Regions from separate parts of the Undibacterium sp. GW821-FHT11H02 genome, predicted to be linked through region 2. Evidence: predicted binding sites of a transcription regulator. Region 2 holds the regulator's gene; each other region holds the start of a gene.

Region 1 (5,800 bases), on a different contig from region 2:
CAGCCAATGCCGCCAATATTAAGGCCGCAATCGGAATTAAAAAATCTTGTTTTTGATTACCCAGCATACGTGCGATATGCCGTTGCGAGACGTGACCAATTTCATGTCCCATTACCGAAGCGAGTTCAGACTCTGACTGCGCAGCTAAAATCAATCCCGAATGAAATCCGATAAAACCACCGGGAAAAGCAAACGCATTTAACACCGGATCACGCACTGCAAAAAACTCAAACTCATAGGCAGTTTCACCTCGTGCATCAGGACGCTTATCGAGCAAGCTATTACCAAGCTTGGTCAGGTATTCAATCACCGGACCATCTTCTAGGTAATCTGGATCTTGCCGCACACTACTCATGATTTGCTCGCCGATCTTACGCTCCATCACAGGTGACAAATCACCACGTGCTGTATCGCCTAAGGTCGGTAAGCTTTGGTTATTTTTTCCACCTTGCGCCAACACTGAATGCGGCAAAGCCAGACTAGTGCTCAATATGGTCACCAGCGTGAGTTGCATCAAGTTTTTACGAAATCGCGGGAATTCTTTTTTCACGGTGATATCATCACTATTCAATTTTCTTAACAAAACTAGTTTAACCCAGATTTCCCATTAGGATTTGAGATGATGGCAGAAGCACTTTTCGAGGTGATAAATCTGGGCTCTACTGACAATCTATTACTGCGTTCATTTTATGCCAAGCCCTACTTCAAACGACACCAAAGATCTCGCCAATGGCGGACTGACCCATTTCGACCAAAGCGGACAAGCTCACATGGTGGATGTTTCAACAAAATCTGACAGTCATAGAATTGCTCGTGCCAAAGGTAAGATAAGTATGCAAGCGGCGACCTTCAAGCTTATTCAAGAAGGCAATGCAAAAAAAGGCGATGTATTAGGCATCGCGAAGATTGCGGCCATCATGGCAAGCAAGCGCACCAGCGACTTAATTCCACTCTGCCACCCGCTCGCCATTACGCGTGTCACGGTCGATTTTGAATTGCATGAAGCGAGTCACAGCATCAGCTGCACGGCGCAAGTTGAAACCGTTGGTAAAACAGGTGTGGAAATGGAAGCCTTGACCTCGGTACAAATCGGCTTACTTACCATCTACGATATGTGTAAAGCAGTCGACCGAGGCATGGTGATGAGCGATATTCGCGTGTTAGAAAAACACGGTGGTAAATCAGGGGATTGGGTTTCAATCATCGATCAATAGTCGATCAAAACACGCACACAAAATCCGGACCTATTTACCTGAAAAGCAATCCACTTTAAATCACTGGGCATCTCGCTTCGGCATAGTAAGGAACGCCGCAGCAAATCGCTCATCTTGCTGCGCCAGGCTTTGCCAATAATCATAATAACCGGGATAAGCAACCGGGTGCAGGCGCTGCAAAGTCAATAAAGTGCGCTGCGCCTGCGCCATTTGGCCATTCAACACATAGACTTCAGCTAATTTATTGAGTACGTGTACATACCCAAAACGCAAACTCATACGCTCAACAAAAGCGATCTCTTGCGCAGCCATTTTTTCCTTTGGTGTTATTTTCATTAATTGAAAATAATCAAAATAATCGGGCAATAAGGTTACAGTCGGACGGGCAATTGCTTCCTGCGGCACTACCGCTATCGTGTCTGCCTGACGGAAAGCTTTAAAACCATTCACCACGCGTTGATAGTCCAAAGTGACCAATACCAGCACTACAATGCCCACGACTGAAATTGCCACCGGAACCGCTCGAGGTATTGTCACCACCGTGGTCTGAGCTGGCCAACGCAGCTGATGCAACATTCCCATCAATACCGCAATGGGCAGTAGAACAAAAGCATACCAAAGCGGGAATTCCACCATACTATGAACGCCAACGGCGATTAAACTCAACATGCCAAAAGCGACTTGATTATTTTTCGCCGCACTACGCACGATGCAAGTCTGATAGAACCAGTACAGCAGAATTGAGAAAATCAGTAATGCCACTGGTACACCCAATTCCACCATCAAATTTAATATCAAGTTATGCGAATGCTCAGCATAAATGGTAGACGGAAAATCAGCGGCAATCTTAACTTGTTCAGCACCAAAACCAAACCACCCCACACCTAACCAAGGATGTTGCTTGATCATGAACCAAGCTTGTTGCAACAGGCCACTACGCTCAGATCGCCCCCCTACTCGCTCAGCTATCGAAGCACTGGAAAAACCCAGTGCTTCGGCGATAGAAGGTAGGAACCACACAAAGCCAATGTAAACGATTAGGAGTAACAGCAACACAGATCGACGTATCGAGTGCTGGCCGATTACTTTAAACCAAGCTAACAGGGCGAAAACAGGCAAAATAATCCAGGCAATACGAGATTGTGTTAGCGCCACCCCCCACAATAAAAAGAGTGAAAAAGCCAGCGCAAAAAATCCGCTGAGACGTTTTGTTTGAAGTAACCACCAAATCGAAGCAAGACCAAAACACAGTAACAATGCCAATTGATTTGGCTGCGCCACATTGGCAAAAGGTCGCATAGGCGTATCCGGACTATGCGCGATATACATCACATAAGGAGTCCAATCGACACCAGTAATCTGTACACACTGGATTAGCACCGATAAAACAGCAGCGATTAATTGCACCAACGCAAACATAAAACAAATTCTCTCTACGCCTTGCAATTGTGCTGTCCAATTCGCGCCCACGATCATCGATAATGCCGTCAGTACAAAGTAAAACAAAGGATAAAACAGATGTTGATGCGAACCTATACCTAGTACGGTTTGCAGGAGCGCAATCAGGATAAGGATGAATGGAATTACGACTATCGTTGGAATGTGAAATTCGATTCTTTTCGAAAAACAAAATCCAAGATAGCAGGCAAGCACCGCCAAAACCACTAGTGCTTCTTGATAATAAGTTCGAAACGGGTGGATGTGAACAAAAAGTAGATTTGCGACGAGATAGAAAACACCAAAGACTAACAGCTGATAATAAGACACTCGAGGAAAAAACATCAAATTTTTCAAGAATTGTGAAGAAGGTATGGATAAAAAGAAGCGCTGTCAAAAAACAGGAATCATCGTTGAATGCTGTTTCACTGTTTGCAAAGAGTCCCTTCAATTAAGTTTCCGTTAACTGCAACAGAAAAATGCTGAAAATTCAGAACAATTAATTGAGTAAGCTCATTTCGCTGCTTCGAAAGAATACAAAGTCACCTGCTGGTTATTTTGAACCAGCAATAGTCCTTAGCGCAACTCATTAGCTACCGACACAATAATTGCCTCTGCCAATAATTCGCTGACTCACTGAGGATGAACAGGTCCAAGCGCCCGTTGCAGAATTTCGATTAAAGCTAATCGTCATCCCCTTAACAGAAGCTGGCCCACCAACGATAGTGGCCAATATAGTGCCTGAATTTGTGGCATTAGGTATGGATATCTCGCTATTAGGGTTCGAAGATTGCACGCCAATAAACCAGGTGGTGGTGGTGCTTGGATTTACCAAACTGGGCGTCAATCCATCATTCAAAGCCGCATCAAAGCCAATTTTACCTGCGGCTGCCTCAGTGAGTGCTGCAGCGAACTTAGCCTTTGCTACATAATCTTGATACGCAGGAATTGCAACTGCAGCCAATATACCAATGATAGCAACAACAATCATTAGCTCAATCAAAGTAAAACCACTTAGGTGCGAAGCTGGGATTCTATTTCGTTTCATTTATATACCCTCCAAAATAAATACAACGACGATGAGAAACGAAAATACGAAGCGACTTAAGTAATTGATTCGAGCTGCTTAAAAAGTCAACACAATAAGAACAAGAGCAACGACATCTGACATCAGATATAAAAACACCCCATTGCTGGGGTGCTTTACACAAGCCATAAGTATGACCGACCTAACAGTGCAAAAAAATCACACCAGAAAACTCTAAGTCAATTTATTAAGATCCAGTACATACAGTCGTTGGACCAACAAATTTCTGAGACACACCAGTAGAACAAGTCCAAGCACCGGTAGCTGCATTACGCGTTAAAGTAATTACACCACCAGAAACTGTCGAAGGACCCTTCACAATCGTTCCAACGATAGTACCACTATTACCACTTGTAACGACAACCGTCGTATTGTTGTTTGAAGGCTGTACACCAATAAACCAATCAGTTGAACTACTTGGGCCTGTGGATGCAGTTAAACCATCATTCAAAGCAACATCAAAGCCAGTTTTACCTGGAGCAATTTCTGCCAAAGCAGCTGCGAATTTAGATTTAGCAACATAGTCTTGGTAAGCTGGAATCGCCACAGCTGCCAAAATACCGATAATTGCAACAACGATCATCAATTCAATCAGCGTAAAACCTTGCTGTACGCGTTTAGTCATCTTTGTGTATTTCATTTTATTACTCCTTAAATTAAGAAACGATAGTCCAGCCAAATTCCGTACTACGAAGGTATAAGAGCAAACAACGTGCCAGCGCCAAATCGTGTTAAATAATAACTTTAAAACAATACAATGGCGTTCAAAACGGGCTTTTTTTGACTTAAGTGACAAATTTCGCCAATAAAGCATAAGAAAAAATGGCAACTGACATTATTTGTCAATTCATTTTAAGAGAATGAGATTCGCCACTTTTTATATCGCACACCAACAAAAAAAGGCAGTGCTGTTATTAGCAATGCCTTTCTGGATACAGTCAAACTCCCGACTTAGCTCAATTGGAATTCCATCTTAGTACCGGACAAATCAATCACATCACCATGATTTAGCACACTAGGTCTGGCATCTATGCTCTGATCATTTATTTTAGGGAACATTTTGCCTTCGACAAATACAATCTTAAATCGATTGCCCTGACGAGTGATAGACACCACCAGAATTCCTGGGCTTCCCAGACTTGTAATAGGCTTTGAAAGTATCATCTCTTTACCGGCGTTACTTCCGGTCAACACCTTAATTCGAGCTGTCTTCAATGGCTCGTCAGGAGGAGCGACATAATTATCCTCTTCGACAACAAATTTAAGCTGATATTTTCCCATTTCGATCACATCACCGTTTTGCAGCAGATGTTTCTTAATTGGATGACCGTTCACCAAAGTGCCATTAGTGCTGCCCAAGTCCAAAACAAATGAGCCTTCAGAAGTCGTATCAATCGCCGCATGGCGTCCACTTACTGCCAAATGATCCAACACAAGATCATTCCCCGGACGACGCCCAATATTCAATCTGGCGCGATCTATATTCTGTTCTTTTTGGACATGTCCATTAAACACCACTACAACTTTCGTCATATCAATCCCACCAAACCCAAATCATTTTTTTCAAGGAGAATCCAGAATTATGAAAAACTGGAGCGTCTAAAATACGTTTCAAAATTACCACTAATCGCCACACACATGGAAGTATATGCCTACTCTTCTTGCCTTTTAGCTAGCAAAAATATACTCCATAAAGCGCCTTTCATGCAATTCTTTAACTCGTATTAAAACAACAGAAATATTATCTGAACCACCTTGTCTGTTTGCCAAATAAACTAAAGTCTTGCAACAGGTCTCTAAGTCATTTGCCTGTTCACGCAATACATTTTGCATATGAATTTGATCTAACATGTCAGACAAGCCATCTGAACAAAGCAAATAAATATCACCGGCTTTCATCTGGTGCTCGTGGACTTCGACGTCAATTTCTTCGTGCGAACCAACAGCACGCGTGATCAAATTTTTAATAGGTGAAAGATGCGCATCAGCAATCGAAATCAAACCGGCGTCGATCTGAGCCTGTAAAACAGAATGGTCTTTTGTGATTTGCTCTATGAAATTG
Region 2 (5,800 bases):
GTGCGTGCGCTTCCCGCGATGATGGCGTTTTCAGATGCTATCTACCAAGATGCCAAATCATTGAAACAGTTTTTATACGAGCATCTATATCGGCATTATTTGGTGAATCGTATGAGCCATAAAGCCAAGAATACTGTGCGAGAACTATTTGCAGTGATGATGGCACAGACGAATTTAGTTCCGCCTGACTATCAGGTCCAGTCAGGTAGGCATAGTGAACAGACGAAATTGCTGCAAGCACGGCGCATTGCCGACTATATTGCGGGCATGACAGATCGTTTTGCGATTCGTGAACATAAGCGTTTGTTCTTGATAGAAGAAGTTTAAGGTCTGGCGTCTGCCTAAGTATAGTAAGAAGTTTTTGAGAAAATTCTAAATTGCAAGTTGCTCAATCGTAAGGACACAAAATGAAAACATGGATAAAACATAGTGCCAGTGTGATCGTCGTGGCGTGCGCAGCCTTACACGCACAGGCTGCAGATTTGAGTAAGCTTAGCAACCAAGATGCGAATGCTGGTTTAAAGGCAGCGTTAGAAACAGGTGCCAATGCCGCCTTAAAAAAGCTCGGTGCTGCGGACGGCTTTTTAGGGAACGACAAAGTAAAAATCCCGCTGCCATCGATGCTAGAAAAGGCACGTCCTTTATTGAAATTGAGTGGGCAAAGTAAGCAATTAGATGAGTTAGTCGTCGCCATGAATCGTGCAGCAGAATCAGCAGTGCCTATGGCAAAGCCCTTGCTGATGGATGCCGTGAAAAGTATGTCGGTTACCGATGCGAAAAATATCTTGAGCGGTGGCGACACATCGGTTACGAATTTTTTTCGTGAAAAAACCTCTGCGTCTTTAAACGCCAAATTTCTACCTTTGGTCAAAGGTGTTACCGATAAGGTTGGATTATCGACCAAGTACAATGCTGTTATGGGCAAAGCACAAAAACTGGGTGCTGTGCCAGAGAAAGAAGCGACGGTAGAATCTTATGTCAGTAACCGTGCAGTTGATGCACTCTATACGATGATTGCTGAAGAAGAAAAAGCGATACGCCAAGATCCTTTGGCAGCCGGTAGTAAGATCATAGGTAAAGTATTTGGTTTGCTGAAATAGTCTGTCACGCAATTGAAAAAAGCCGAAAGATGCTCATGCATCTTCGGCTTTTTTTATGCCAAAAATAAGCTTGGTCTTACGGCAAGTGCGCCAAGGGATGGGCATAGCTTGGCCATACTTCTGCAAAGAATTGATCAATCATTTCTTGATTGACTTCAGCAACAGTAGCAGGTAACCATTTCGGCATATTGTCTTTATCGACGACCAAGGCGCGCACACCTTCTAACACCTCGCCATGCTTGAAACAATGGCGTACCATCGTGCGCTCCAGACGTAAACAATCGGCGACGGACTTTAATTTGCAGCGACGTAATTGCTCTAAGGTGACCGCCATTAAAAGCGGCGAACGTTTGCGCATAGTGCTAAGTGTTTTTGTCGCGAATTCCATTTTCTCGTTCGCAAGTGAGGCACAGATATCTTGTAAATTATTGCCAGCAAAATGTCGATCGATTTCCCTTCGATGTTGTGCCAACTGACAATCGCTTGGTGCAATGTCATGTTCAAATTGTGCTGCAAATCGTCTAATCGCAATGCGTAAATCTGCGTCCGTGTTGTGTGCAATTAAGTCCATCAACGCTGGAATTTGTGTGGTCGGAATATAGACGTCCGCTAAGTTGGCATAGATCGCATCGCTTGCTTGAATTATTTCTCCGGTAAGGCCTAAATAAGTGCCAATTTCTCCCGGTGTTTGATTTAGAAAGTAACCGCCGCCTACGTCCGGAAATAAGCCAATATTTACTTCGGGCATCGCCATTTTGGTACGTTCGGTGACGATGCGCAAACGACTGGCTACGCCTGATTGGGCGATGCCCATACCGCCGCCCATGACTACGCCATTCATCAAAGCGATGTAAGGTTTTGGGTAGAAATGAATTAGATGATTGAGCGCATATTCTTCTGTGAAGAAGTCTTCTAATAGCGCACTGTCACCCATAGGCGTTAAGGTGCCAACATCGTAGAAAAAACGAATATCACCCCCGGCACAAAAAGCTTTTTCGCTGCTGCTGTGAATGAATACAGCATGAATATCGGGATCGTTATGCCAATTGCGTAAAGTGGCAGTAAGCGCACGCACCATGTCTAAAGACAGGGAGTTTAATGCCTTGGGGCGATCTAAAGTAATAATGCCAACATGATTGCGAATTTCGGTGATGACGTGTGAGTTCATTTTGTTTATCAAAAATAGCGATATTGAATTTTACCTTACGGGACAAAGCAATAGATGAGAAAAACTGGCACTTTATAAAGTGAATATTCTCGAACTCTTCAAATTTACAGACACAAAAAAGGACGCTAAAAAGCGTCCTAGGATCATCAAAATGATGAGTCGGTATTCTGAATTAATCTAGTTGTGTAGAAGCAGGATCAGGAATATGTTTGATCGCATCATGTTGATGGTCTTGAATTTTATCCTTGTGTTTGATGACCTGGCGATCGAGTTTGTCAATTAAGGTGTCGATGGCAGCATACAAATCGTGTGCCAAACTTTCTACATGAATATCTTTACCGCTGAGATGTAAATTAATGTCGGCTTTGTGGCGTTTGTCCTTTTCCCGGAGCTTATCAACCGTCAGGATGACGGCGATATCAATGACTTGATCGAAGTGTCGTCTTACCCGCTCTAGCTTGCTTTGTACATATTCACGAATTGCAGGAGTAACTTCGACGTGGTGTCCACTGATGGTGAGATTCATACTACGCTCCTATGGTGATATTGCTTTATTTGCTTCTATATTGCCAGTCAATACGATCGCTCATTGGCAGAAATTTGTTTTGAGCTAAATCATATATAACGATAGAAAACAATATTTCAAGAACTGGTTTATAAAGATTTTCTTAGACTGACTGGGGGAATTTTCAGAGCCTCGCGGTACTTTGCAACAGTACGGCGCGCGATGACCATGCCTTGTTCTCCCAATATGTCGGCGATCTTGCTATCCGAGAGGGGTTTTTTCTGGTCTTCTTCTCCTATTAATTGTTTGATCAGTGCCCGTATCGCTGTGGAAGATGCTTCTCCACCGGTTTCCGTTGCGACGTGACTACCGAAAAAATACTTCAACTCAAACATGCCGTGCGGAGTCAGCATAAATTTCTGAGTTGTTACACGTGAAATAGTGCTCTCGTGTAATCCTAGTGTATCAGCTATTTCGCGCAAAACAAGGGGTCTCATTGCGACGGCGCCATGCGTGAAAAAATTATATTGCCTTTCCACTATGGCTTGCGCCACACGCAAAATAGTGTCGAATCGTTGGCGCATATTTTTGATCAGCCAGCGCGCTTCTTGTAGTTGCGGATTAAGGCTAGGGTCACCCCGTTGTTGTTTCATTAAACCAGCGTACATCTGATTAATGCGCAGTCGTGGCATCACGTCGCGGTTGAGCATGACTTGCCATTCATCGCCAATTTTCTTAACCACAACATCAGGTACTACGTAGTCCGATTTTGCAATCGCGAAAGCCAAGCCAGGTTTAGGGTTGCATTGGCGGATTACGACTTGCGCCTCACGTAAATCTTCATCATCGCATTGCAAGAATTTGCGTAGTTTAGTGAAATCGCGCTGGGCAAATAGGGGTAAATATTGCTCGACGATTTGCAGTGCGAGGCGGCGTGTTACAAAGGGAATCTTGGGGAAACGTTTGATTTGCAGTGCTAAACATTCAGCCGTATTGCGTGCGCCTACACCTTCAGGCTCGAAGCTTTGCAACATGCTTAAAGCGAACTGTAGTTCCTCTATTTCCACGCAAAGATCTATGGGTAGACTTTCATGGATTTCATCTAGGCTCTCGCACAAATAACCATTTTCGTCGATGGCATCAATGATTAATTCTATCAGTGCGCGGTCACGCGGCTCTCTGATATTTAGACGCATTTGTTCTAGCAAATGTTCTCTTAAAGTGGTTTGCGCGGCTTCTAGTTGCGGGCGACCGTCTTCTTCATCGTTGTTGGATTTAGTGCTGCTGCCAGGCGCATCGTCGAAGCTCCAGTCATCATTGTTGGCAGGTGCTGCTTCGCCATCGGCGACCTGTTCCGTGACAGCTTCGGCACTACTGCTATTGTCGGACGTTTTTTCTGCGGTTTGGAATTCGTTTTCGTTTTGCTGTGTTGCATTATTGATGCAGCCATCAGCCAGTAAGCGCACGGCATTATCGAGCGCGTCATCAACGCGCTCTAATAAAGGATTTTCCGTCAACAACACTTCTAATTCTTGGTGTAATTCCAAGGTAGATAATTGCAGCAATCGTATTGATTGCTGCAATTGTGGCGTTAAAGCCAAATGTTGTGAGGTGCGTAGCTGTAAGCTCTGCTTCATGCTTGTACCAATCGCTTACATGCGGAAATGTTCACCCAAGTAGACTCGTCGTACAGTCTCATTGGTGATGATTTCATCGGGGCGCCCACTTGCTAACACTGAGCCTTGATTAATGATATAGGCGTGATCACAAATGCCCAAAGTTTCACGTACATTGTGATCAGTGATCAACACGCCGATGTCGCGTTCTTTTAAAAAACGCACGATGCGCTGAATTTCAATCACTGCAATTGGGTCAACGCCAGCGAAAGGTTCGTCGAGCAATACAAAGCGTGGATTGGTGGCGAGTGCACGTGCAATCTCTACGCGGCGTCGTTCACCACCGGATAAAGCGCGTGCCGGGCTTTCACGCAGGCCGTCAATTTGCAATTCCTCTAACAGCGTATTTAAGCGCTGCTCGATTTCTTTTTTTGACAGCGCCTTACCGGCGGCGTCATGTTGCAACTCGAGTACCGCACGCACATTGTCTTCCACCGATAGCTTACGAAAGACCGATGCTTCTTGTGGTAAATAAGAGAGACCTAAGCGGGCTCTTTGATGAATCGGCAAATGAGAAATATCTGTGCCGTCGACATCAATCTTGCCGGCATCGGACGGCACCAGGCCAACGATCATGTAGAAGGAGGTAGTTTTACCAGCGCCGTTCGGCCCCAATAAGCCAACTACTTCACCACTTTTAACTTGTAGCGAGACGTCACGAACTACCTGGCGCATGCCATAGCGTTTTTGCAGGCCTTGGATTACGAGAGTGCTGGTAGTCATTTTTCTTTTTTAACTTCGGTTTTTGCTTGCTTAGGTTCGGAGGTAATAGTCACGCGCCCCCCGCCAGGTATACGTTTTCCTGAAGCGGAGTTAGTCGCGGTAAACACATCGTTAATACTGTCATACGACAAAAATTCGCCATTTTGCTCTTGCGTCATTTTTTGTTGACTCAGATAGCGAACGTTGGCTTTCGTAATAAATTTTACGACTTCAGTTTTCTTATCGTATTCAACTCTATCCGCTGCACCTTCAATCCATAAATCCGTTCCACCATCACGTTTTTGACGGAAAAACACTTGATTGCCTGGTCGGCCAGTTAAAATTACCATGCCACCATCCGCTGTTTCAGTCTCTATCGCATTCTCTGCTTTAATTAATAAAGTGCCACGAGTCAGTTCGACATTGCCTGCCAGTGTTTTGGTGCCAGTCTTGCCGTCGTAGACAGTATGTTCGGCGTTAATTAAGGTCTTTTTTTGGCTGTCCGCTTTTTCTGCATTCGCAGACTGAACCAGTGTAGTCGTGAGTAAAAGTGCGCTACCAGCCAAGCTTAAAAAACGCGCGGTGGACTTGATTGCAAGATGCATGTTTTGATCCTTTACCATTAATTTCATAGTAATTCAGCGTGGGC
Region 3 (5,800 bases), on a different contig from region 2:
CCTTTTGAAAATTCCGCCACGATTAAGCTACGGACACGCTCACAGACTTCGTGAATATTCACGTCAGCAATCACTTGCGGCAAACGGTTCGGTGCCAACAAACGGTCAACCAAGACTTGCAAGCGATCGGCTTCTTTAATAATTACCTGCGTGTATTCACGCAACTCTTTGGCATCACGTTCCGGCAATTCCAGTTCTAATAACTGTGCCGCGCCACGAATACCCCCGAGAGGATTTTTAATCTCATGTGCCAGATTGCGAATCAATTCTTTATTCTCTTTATTTTGATCCTGCATACGCTCTTCACGGTCGAGCTTCAGTTGTTGCACATTTTCGCGCAACTCAATCAAGACCGGGGTATCAGGGAGATCCAGGGCTGTTACGATGCTATACACATGGAGTGGTTCACGGCCATTGCGCTCTAAAATAAGATCCTGCCTTTTGTCGGCAAATTGATGTTCTATGGCTTGTTGAAATCCATCAAGTAGCTCATCACCATTCAGAAATAAATCACTGAGTTGGGTATTCAGCAGTAATTTAGAGGGGCGCTCTAATAAGTTCTCTGCAGCGGGATTGGCATGCACAATGCATCCCTGGGGATTTAACACCAGCACCGCAGAAGCAAGCAACTCTAATCCGGCAAATTGATTCATGGACTCAGACATTACTAAAATTAAACATTTTCAAAATAAAAAAGGTCGCGATTGCGACCTTTTTTGAGGGTAGTGCAGGTCAAGTTCTTACTTAAGATTGCTGATCTCACGTTTTAATGCCTCAATATTTTTTTCTGTCCGTGCGATATCATTTTTCAGATTATTGACGCGCTCTACGTACTTTGCTGGCATGCGCTCATCGGCACGACGTTCTACTTCACCACCGTTATATTCCTTCTTCAGAGCCTCTAATTTTTGCTCTTCAACTTTCAACTCTTCGTTCAAAATCAACTTACGGTCAGAATCACGCGCTTTCTGAGTACCACTATCGACCTTAGGAAAATTTGCAGGACTTGAGCTTGCTTTAACCGCAGCAGATTTTTTATTCGCGCTAGCCGGAGCTGGCACCGCATTGCTAGGCAAATCCAATAGCTTACAGCCCTTAGTCACACCAGTATTACGATAGTCTTTCTTACCATTTGCATCTGTGCAGACATAGATCTGAGCATATGCAGAAGAGCAGAAGGCAAACAAGAAACCTAGTCCGATCAAATATTGCTTCATAGTGTGTCGCTTTGTGGTGAATAACAGGCTTAGTGTATGCCAAGCGACGATTTTGCACAATTACCAAGCTCATTTCAACCAGAACTCAAACATACAGGCCTACAAAAACCTAATATTGAAATAAAAAAGCGGGGCATGCCCCGCTTCTTTTAATCCACAAATTACAGAGAGTAATACATATCAAACTCAGCTGGATGCGTGGTCATACGCATACGCTGCACATCTTGCATCTTCAATTCGATATAAGCATCAATCATGCTTTCGCTGAACACACCACCGCGTGTCAAGAATTCGCGATCTTTGTTCAATGCATCCAAAGCTTCTTCCAAAGACGCACAGACTGTTGGGATCAATGCGTCTTCTTCTGGTGGCAAATGGTACAAATCTTTAGAAGCCGCTTCACCAGGATGAATTTTGTTTTGCACGCCATCTAAACCAGCCATCATCAAGGCCGCGAAACACAAATATGGATTCGCCAATGGATCTGGGAAACGCGCTTCAACGCGGCGGCCTTTTGGATTTGCCACGTAAGGAATACGGATAGAGGCAGAACGATTTTTCGCAGAATAAGCCAATTTCACCGGTGCCTCATAGCCAGGAACCAAACGCTTGTAAGAGTTAGTGCCAGGATTGGTGATCGCGTTCAATGCTTTCGCATGTTTGATGATACCGCCGATGTAGAACAAGGCGAATTCGGACAAACCAGCATAGCCATCGCCTGCGAACAGGTTTTTGCCATCTTTCCAAATAGATTGATGTACATGCATACCAGAACCATTGTCGCCAACGATAGGCTTAGGCATGAAGGTCGCTGTTTTACCGTAAGTATGCGCTACGTTCCATACAACATATTTCAAGTTCTGTGTCCAGTCTGCGCGTTCTACCAAAGTAGAAAACTTAGTACCGATTTCGTTTTGGCCTGCCCCAGCTACTTCATGGTGATGTACTTCGACCGGGATACCCAAGGATTCCAAGATCAGGCACATTTCAGAACGCATATCTTGAAAGCTGTCGACTGGTGGCACTGGGAAATAGCCGCCTTTGACGGTTGGACGGTGACCTGTGTTACCGCCTTCGAGTTTTTCGCCAGTTGTCCATGATGCTTCATCAGAATCAATCTTCACGAAACAGCCAGACATATCAATTTTCCAACGTACGCTGTCAAAAATGAAGAATTCTGGTTCTGGGCCGAAGTAAGCCGTATCACCGATACCGGATGATTTTAAATACGCTTCAGCGCGTTTTGCGATAGAACGTGGATCGCGGTCGTAACCTTTGCCGTCGGCTGGTTCGATCACGTCACATTGCATAAACAAGGTTGTCTCTTCCATGAATGGATCGATGTTGGCTGTGTTTGGATCTGGCATCAACAACATGTCAGACGCTTCAATACCTTTCCAACCTGCGATAGAAGAGCCGTCAAATGCATGACCTGATTCGAATTTATCGATATCGAAGTGAGAAATAGGCACTGTCACGTGCTGTTCTTTACCGCGTGTGTCAGCGAAACGGAAATCAACAAATTTTACTTCGTTGTCTTTCGCCATCTTCAACACTTCTGCTGGGGTCATTGCCATTTGAAACTCCTTCAATCGTTCAAAATAATCGTTCAAAAATAAGTGTAAGAACTACCGCACCGATACAAAGTATGCGTAAAAACGCAAAATTACTGCAACTAATCTCAATTCTCTGCTCACTATATGACACTGGCATTTCAAAAACGCACCATCACAATGCAAACAGGAAACGAGAATACGTCGAGGATATTAGCAGAAAGCGTGCCACGTACAAGTCAAAGAAGGCAATAAAATCAGCAATATTAAGTCTTTGTTTTATATGGGAAAATCAAATTCTACTCGACAAATTAATAATTTAATAAAATATATCACGCACCAAATCGGGGCTAACAATCCAGAAAGCACCATTTCAGTGCAAAAATAATGCTTTAAAATAGTGCGCGTACTGATTCAAAATATTGCAAAGTTACCATTACCTACAAAGTGAAAGTGCCTATTCCGATCTCCCTCTAGAAAGCTGGGACTAAGCCTTGAAAGAAATGAGCAACGCTGGCCCAAGGGCCTGTTGACATATATTTTAGGTAAGCGAATGTGCGCAAATGAGCACAGGGCTAGGCTATCGCTTGTGGGAAAGCATCCTTGCAAGGATGCTTCGTTGCGTCAGCGAGCCGCATGCTGCTCGAAGCCCTGACTGCACCGCAAGCTGCGCCGTAGTGTGAGCACTATAAGCAGATTGCAACAACGCCATGTACTCATTTGAGCCATTCCCGGAGGGTTTCAATCAAAACGCACGATGGACAGCGTTGCATCTCTTGCTGGGGCGCCCAGCCGCAGCGGCGAGATGCCTTTGCAAGGCGCATCATCGCAAGTATGCGATGACTGTTTCGCAGGCACATCGCTACGCTATGCGAAACCCCTGCTACACCCTTGCCATCCTGCGTTTTGATTGAAACGCTTAACTAAAATTTATGTCAACAGGCCCTAGGCTTTTGGTAAGATTCTCAAGATTGACCAGAGCCTGTTGGCATATAAATCAAATACCGGCTACGGGTGGACCTATCGCATCAGACATTCAGGCGAAAGAAATCACTTTCTTAATATAAATTTACGATAAGACGGAGGAATAGATGAACGAGATCATCGACAAGGCAAAACAACGCGGACAAGAACAAAACCTGCCTTACGCCGGCGCTGTAACACCTGAGGAGGCCTACCAACTTTTACGAGGAAGTCAGCCGGTAGTACTAGTCGACGTGCGCACTAACGCTGAACGAGACTGGGTAGGCCGCGTCAATATCAATGAAGACCAACACAAAGCAGTGCAATGGAGTCTCTATCCTGGTGGCACGCCAAATCCCGACTTCATAGCGCAACTTGAAGCTGCCGTGAGCGACAAAAATATTGCAATATTATTTCTATGTCGTTCAGGTGTGCGATCACGACATGGTGCAAAGTTGGCGACTGAAAATGGCTACACGGCCTGCTTTGATATTTTGCAAGGTTTTGAGGGTGATAAGGATGCGCATGGCCACCGCAAAACGGTGGGAGGCTGGTGCGCGGCAGATTTGCCCTGGCTTGGTGCTTAAAAGTATTTTGGGAATCTCTGTAAATTATTGGGCTTCGCTCTACTTAGCACCAAGCTACATCGACTGTAGATTGCCACTAAGTGAAGCGAAGCCCAACAGGGCGCAACAATACGATTACAAAATTACATAAACTTGTAACTCGCCGACACGCTAATCACACGACCAAACAAATTCAAACCGTGGTTGTAGCCTTCCCAACCGTAAGGATCATAGAAAGGTTTGGTATTCAAGACATTCTTGATATTCAAACCTAAACGCAGATCTTTCACTGGTGTCCAAGCGAAATTCAAGTTCACAGTTTTAAATGCAGGTGCGCCGCCACAATTATTCGGTGCGACTGGAACATCGGCTGCTGTACACGATTGAGGATTATTGTTTTCCTCATCATTCTTGTCATAGGCCCACTTTGATCCGCCGGTGTAATTCACGAACACGCTGCTGCTGAAGTCGCCATACTGCCAATCAACATTGAGGTTTGCCCGCAATTTTGGATTGCCATAATAGCCAACATAGTTTTGTGAAAATCCGTAACCATCATCGCCGTTATACGCATTGCGATTCATGATGGTCGCGGACGAACCGAAACTCAATTTACCGTAAGTCCCAAGATCAAAACGTGCATGCGCGTCAATATCAAAACCATCTATCATGGTGCGGCCGCGATTCATATACTTATTCGTTAAGCCCGCCAAAATACCGACGGAATATTTAGGCACACCACCCGCGCACGCCGCGGCATTGGCTGGATTCGCACACATACCCGCGACCGCTGCCATATTCGCTTTGTCGAAATCCGTAATCGGTGCACGTACCGCATTCGGCGCGCCGATCAATGCAGGTCCATATTTTTCAACTGCCTGATCGTACACTTCAGTAAAATCCTGACGAACGATTTCATTGCGGCGATACACGAACCAATAGTCAGCCGAAATATCAAACTGTTTGCTTGCTTGATAGACCAAACCTAAGGTGCTGATTTTGGCTTTTTCCGGTTGCAGGTTAGGATTCGGCGGTGTCAATCCACCGATGTTAATACTGCAGTTTGAATTCAATAAAGACTTGCCCAAATCCTGATCAGTGGTGCTAACCGATTTCATCAAAGTTTTTGCAATGGCATTCGTCTCATCGCAACGCACGGTGTCACGCATACCTCCTCGTTGAGCGTAAACCCCACCAACACCAGATTCCGCCAAATTCGGTGCACGGAATCCTTGAGAATAAGTGCTGCGTATCAGCAGATCTGTAATGGGTCGATAGCTGACACCAATTTTTGGCGCCAGGTTCGCTGCGAAATTTGGATATTTATCAATCCGGGCTGCCGTGTTCACTTCCAAATTTTTCGCCAAGGGGAAAATTGCTTCCCCAAATACCGCAGCTATCGTACGAGAACCATCAAACCAGGAGCCACCTTGTTGCGTGATCTTGCCGTCGGCAGCATCTTTATTGCCTGGCGTTTCAAATTCTTCGCGCATCAAGTTAA

Evidence for each region. The regulator sigma-54, encoded in region 2, starts transcription at its own class of promoters, with help from an activator protein. The targets are predictions, from matches to a motif close to TGGCANGNAANCTGCTTT.
Region 1: AC1RR2_RS13330 (pilin) is a predicted target of sigma-54. The motif match lies at 4,439-4,456, and genes of this name have one in related genera.
Region 3: glnA (type I glutamate--ammonia ligase) is a predicted target of sigma-54. The motif match lies at 2,984-3,001, and genes of this name have one in related genera.

What each region holds. Positions count from the first base shown of each region.
Region 1 is NZ_JBXARG010000012.1:101,008-106,807, reverse strand. Features, by position in the region: gene AC1RR2_RS13350 (M48 family metalloprotease) at 1-550, opposite strand, end outside; gene moaC (cyclic pyranopterin monophosphate synthase MoaC) at 690-1,214, shown strand; gene AC1RR2_RS13340 (PglL family O-oligosaccharyltransferase) at 1,275-2,996, opposite strand; gene AC1RR2_RS13335 (pilin) at 3,241-3,699, opposite strand; gene AC1RR2_RS13330 (pilin) at 3,926-4,378, opposite strand; gene AC1RR2_RS13325 (FHA domain-containing protein) at 4,690-5,271, opposite strand; gene AC1RR2_RS13320 (Stp1/IreP family PP2C-type Ser/Thr phosphatase) at 5,407-5,800, opposite strand, start outside.
Region 2 is NZ_JBXARG010000005.1:239,213-245,012, forward strand. Features, by position in the region: gene AC1RR2_RS07695 (deoxyguanosinetriphosphate triphosphohydrolase) at 1-327, shown strand, start outside; gene AC1RR2_RS07700 (DUF4197 domain-containing protein) at 408-1,100, shown strand; gene AC1RR2_RS07705 (enoyl-CoA hydratase/isomerase family protein) at 1,177-2,268, opposite strand; gene hpf (ribosome hibernation-promoting factor, HPF/YfiA family) at 2,441-2,794, opposite strand; gene AC1RR2_RS07715 (RNA polymerase factor sigma-54) at 2,923-4,410, opposite strand; gene lptB (LPS export ABC transporter ATP-binding protein) at 4,426-5,172, opposite strand; gene lptA (lipopolysaccharide transport periplasmic protein LptA) at 5,169-5,756, opposite strand.
Region 3 is NZ_JBXARG010000016.1:5,185-10,984, forward strand. Features, by position in the region: gene glnL (nitrogen regulation protein NR(II)) at 1-665, opposite strand, end outside; gene AC1RR2_RS15340 (DUF4124 domain-containing protein) at 741-1,217, opposite strand; gene glnA (type I glutamate--ammonia ligase) at 1,379-2,794, opposite strand; gene AC1RR2_RS15350 (rhodanese-like domain-containing protein) at 3,862-4,320, shown strand; gene AC1RR2_RS15355 (TonB-dependent receptor plug domain-containing protein) at 4,443-5,800, opposite strand, start outside.